Regions from separate parts of the Oceanobacillus sp. FSL K6-0118 genome, predicted to be linked through region 2. Evidence: predicted binding sites of a transcription regulator. Region 2 holds the regulator's gene; the other holds the start of a gene.
What was found. Region 2 encodes Rex, which represses fermentation and respiration genes when NADH is low (regulators of the CRP and FNR family bind a similar motif). Its sites were predicted from a motif close to TTGTGAAATATTTCACAA; they were not measured.
Positions count from the first base shown of each region.

Region 1: a site for Rex is predicted at 1,008-1,025, ahead of qoxA (cytochrome aa3 quinol oxidase subunit II). Genes of this name have one in related genera too.

Region 1 covers NZ_JBBOVR010000001.1:1,741,456-1,743,666, forward strand. Annotated here, with positions in the region: gene qoxA (cytochrome aa3 quinol oxidase subunit II) at 1-906, opposite strand, end outside; gene dpsA (dipicolinate synthase subunit DpsA) at 1,301-2,173, opposite strand.
Region 2 covers NZ_JBBOVR010000001.1:695,586-697,796, forward strand. Annotated here, with positions in the region: gene MHI02_RS03655 (ABC-F family ATP-binding cassette domain-containing protein) at 1-456, opposite strand, end outside; gene MHI02_RS03660 (redox-sensing transcriptional repressor Rex) at 612-1,247, shown strand; gene MHI02_RS03665 (CPBP family intramembrane glutamic endopeptidase) at 1,279-1,980, opposite strand.

The DNA of each region.
Region 1 (2,211 bases), 1.0 Mb from region 2:
CTCAGATTGATTGTCGTCATGATGATGTCCTGTGTATTCATCATGCTTCGAATCACTGTCACCATGATGATGCCCTGCATGCTCTCCTTCAGGTGCTGGAGAAAATTCCAAATGCGTACCGGTAAAGGCACGTTTACCTAAATGTCCAGGTTCAAGTAACTTATTAAATGTATCTTCCGTAATTGGTTCTTCATTTTGATGAATATCTTCTACCCATTGATCAAAATCCTTTTGTGTTAAAACTGTTACATCGAATTGATGATCAGCAAATCCTTCACCACTGAAGTTTGCATTTCGTCCCCAATATTCACCAGGATTATCAGCAGCTAAATGCAAAGTAGTGACCATGTCAGCCATGGCATACTTTTGCCCCCCAAGTTGCGGAATCCAAAAACTAGTAATTGGTCCAAATGAATAAAGCTTGAATTCAACAGGACGATCTTCTGGAATAAATACATAGTTTAATGTTTCAATATCCTCTTCCGGATAACTAAAATGCCATTTCCAGTTTGAAGAAGAGGCATAAATGACTAATGGTTCTTGATCATTATATTTCTCCGGAGTTGCTTCAACCTCATATGTTGTCTTAACCGTAATGATAGACAAGAAAATAATAATGATAATAGGAAAACCAACAATTATACTTTCGACTATCGGATTACCTTCAATATGAGGTGGTTCGTAATCATCCCTTTGTTTGGATGAACGATACTTGATAAGTACTGTTATTAAAATTGCCATTACAACAATAAGAACAATCGACATAGTTATAATGGATATCCAAATAACATTAGTTTGTGTTTCAGCTTGTGGTCCTTGTGGATTTAAAGCTAATATAGGTTCACAACCAGTTAACACTGTTGCCATAGTGAAAACTAACGTTAAAAAAATCCATTTTAATTTCATATAGATACCCCTTTCTAGAGTTATTCATTTAGTTTTTCTTAGATGATTTATTCCTACTAGCATTACATATAATAGTATTATAGAAAGTTATTTACAATGGTTTGAGATAAACTTCACAAAAAGTTCAATAATCTATGTACTTTTTTTGGCAGATTTCTGGCTTCATGTAACTAAGCAAATGATGAATAGTGGATGAAGCTTAAGCTAGTCTCATAATGAATATAAAATGGACAATGTGAAATAGGGATTATAAATTGGTAAATAAAACCAGTTGTTCATCATTGAGCAAATTTTAAGGTGGGTAATGATGAAAAAAATCAAAATAATCTATTTTGCTAAATCTTAGTAACAAAAAAAGCCTGGAAATTCCAAGCTTTGTAAGACTTTTTCTATGTTAACTTTGTATTAGCTCTAATAGAACCCCGCCAATTATTTCTCCTGCCGTTCTTGGCGCAGTCTTTCCAGGTAACCCCAATGCATGAATGGTTTTAATCCCTTTTTCATTAGCATAATCAAAATCTGTTCCACCGGGTTTGGATGCAAGATCAATGATGAGGGTGGAGGATGTCATTTGATCTATGATTTTTGGACCAATGATGGAATGGGGAACCGTATTAATGCAGATATTCATATTCGATACGATATTTTCTATCCTACTGGTCTCAATGGATTTTAACCCCATTTCCGCTATGCGAGCAAAATGTTCTGACTTTCTGGCAGCAACCGTTACTTTCGCTCCTAATGCTGCAAAAAGGCGAGCTACCGTTATTCCAACTCTCCCAAAACCTATTACGAGAACTTCAGATCCGTGTATCATTACATCCGTTTCTTCTATTGCAATTTTTAATGTAGCTTCAGCGGTAGGGATTGAATTATAGATGGCAATATCGTTACGAGCAAATAAACGAACCATTTTTCGATTACTTGAGTGCGTTATTTTATCTAAAAAGTCGTTGGATATTCCAGTATAAATCGTACAATGGTCAGGTGTTTGTTGTAATTGTTTTTCTGTTAATCTAATCGATGTATTAGAATATGTAGCTTCTATTTCACCATCTTTATCTGTTCCGGATACGGGGAGTAAAATCGCATCCATGATACTAAAATCAATTTCTGATGTTTCTAGATTATGGATAGATGGATCCTCGAAAGATAATTTGTTAAATCCATTTAAAAATATATTCATATTATTGGAAGCTAATATATTTATTACTTCTAGGTAGCGGTTATCGCCACCTAAGATAAGAATGTTTAAGCCAGATTTCAAATGTATCCTCACCCTTCTCTAGTTTAATAGAATTTATA
Region 2 (2,211 bases):
TAATCCGTTTAATACGGCTTTAATGTCAGATTCATATGTGTATCCACCGTTTGTTTGAAAATCAACTTGTAACCGATCATATTCTTTCAATAAATTGTTATAAGCTTCACTAGTAAAATCTGTTACTTGTTCCATCTTCTTTTCTACTAATCTTAACTGTTTTTCCTGTTCTAATAATGGGTTAAAAACTTCAAGCATTTCATCCCATATGGTTTTTCCAGATTCTAAAGCCATATGCTGGGAAAGATAGCCAATCGTTACATCTTTAGGTTTAATTAACTCACCTTCATCATAGGAAAGTTCGCCAGCCATTATTTTCAATAGCGTCGACTTTCCAGCACCATTTCTTCCGACAATGGCGATACGTTCCTTATCTTTAATTTCTATTTTAATATTGGACAGAATTTCTTCTGCACCAAAGGATTTCGATAGTCCATTCAGTTGCATCAGTATCATTGTGATTTCACCTCAATATCTTTCATTCTACCTTACCTACAAATATAGAAGCAACATAATTAATTTGTGAAAAACATCACGACTTTTTGTTGTAATTCTGCTAAAATGAAAGAGACTATAGAATAGATGATTATGAATTGAAGAGAGGAAAAGCAATGGATCAAAACAAAATACCACAAGCTACTGCAAAACGCCTGCCATTGTATTATCGTTTTCTAAATAATTTGAATCAGCAGGGAAAAAGACGCGTCTCCTCAAAAGAACTGAGTGAAGCGGTAAAGGTTGATTCTGCAACAATCCGTAGAGACTTTTCTTACTTTGGAGCTCTAGGTAAAAAAGGTTATGGATATAACGTAGAATACTTGTTGGGCTTTTTTCGAAGTACATTAGATCAACATGAAGTAACAGAAGTAGCATTGATAGGTGCGGGTAACTTAGGTACAGCGTTTTTAAAATATAGTTTCTTGAAAAATAATAATATACGTATTACAAAGGCATTTGATGCAGATTCATCGAAGGTTGGAAAAGATATTGACGGTGTACCTATCTTTCATGTAAGCGATTTAGAGGAAGAGTTAGAAAATATTCGTGTTGTAATTTTGACAGTACCCGCTTCAGAAGCCGAGGAAATTGCGGAGAAATTAGTTAATCTAGGTGTGAATGGAATTTTAAATTTCACTCCTGCAAGAATCACGGTTCCAAGTCATGTTCGTGTTCATCATATTGATTTAGCGGTTGAATTACAATCACTTGTATATTTCTTAAAACATTATCCATTAGAGAAAGAGTAGAAGGAGTAGCGGATTCGCTACTCCTTCTTTATTATCCTAGAAAAATCATTTGCAATTGGTCAAGCTGCCGTTGAATTTCCTCGGGTGTTAAGGAATATTGGGCAATGACGGTCGTTGTATTTAAAGCAGCATGAACAATGATTGGTGTTAAAATTCGCTTTGTTTTTACATATAAATAGGCAAACACAAACCCCATGGATGAATAGATAAGTATATGTTGAAACTCTCCATGAATTACTCCGAAAATAAAAGCAGAAAGAAGCGCTGAGATAAAAAAGTTCAGCCTTTTGTATAAACTTCCAAAAATAATTTTTCTAAAAATAACTTCTTCTAGAATTGGAGCAATAATGGCAGGTATAATCATAAACAAGGGAATGGTTCTAGAAATATCCATAATATTCTGTGTATTGCTAGACCCTGTTGAAATACCTAAAACTTTCATTTCAATTAACGATGCAAGCACTTGTACAAAATATGCCAAGAAATAACCGATGACCGACCACAAAATGATATTACTAGTTGTGGAAGCTTCCCGGTGAAGTGGCATTTTCATATCTGTTTTAAGAAGCAAGAGTGTAATAAGTAATGCTAAACAGAAACTGATAATACTCCAATAAATCACTATTTCCGTATAGGAATTCGGAAAGTAATTTAGGGCAATTAGTGCAGCGGGGAAGCTTGATAATTGTGTAATAATATACGTCAAAATGATATACCAATATCTTTTAGGCAATATAAAACGACTCCTTTTAATTAAGTATAGCGATGGTGTTAGTATAAGTATATGAACGACCTTTAATAGGTATAATGAGAAAGTTCATTTTTATAGAGAAAAATTTACATGTTTCTTCACATAGTTGTTATTTTAACATAGGTATTTTGTTTACTATAGTAAGAGGTGCTTCTGTTTATAAAAATATATAATTTTTTAATGAACAATGCTTGCATTTTTTTTAGGAATTCA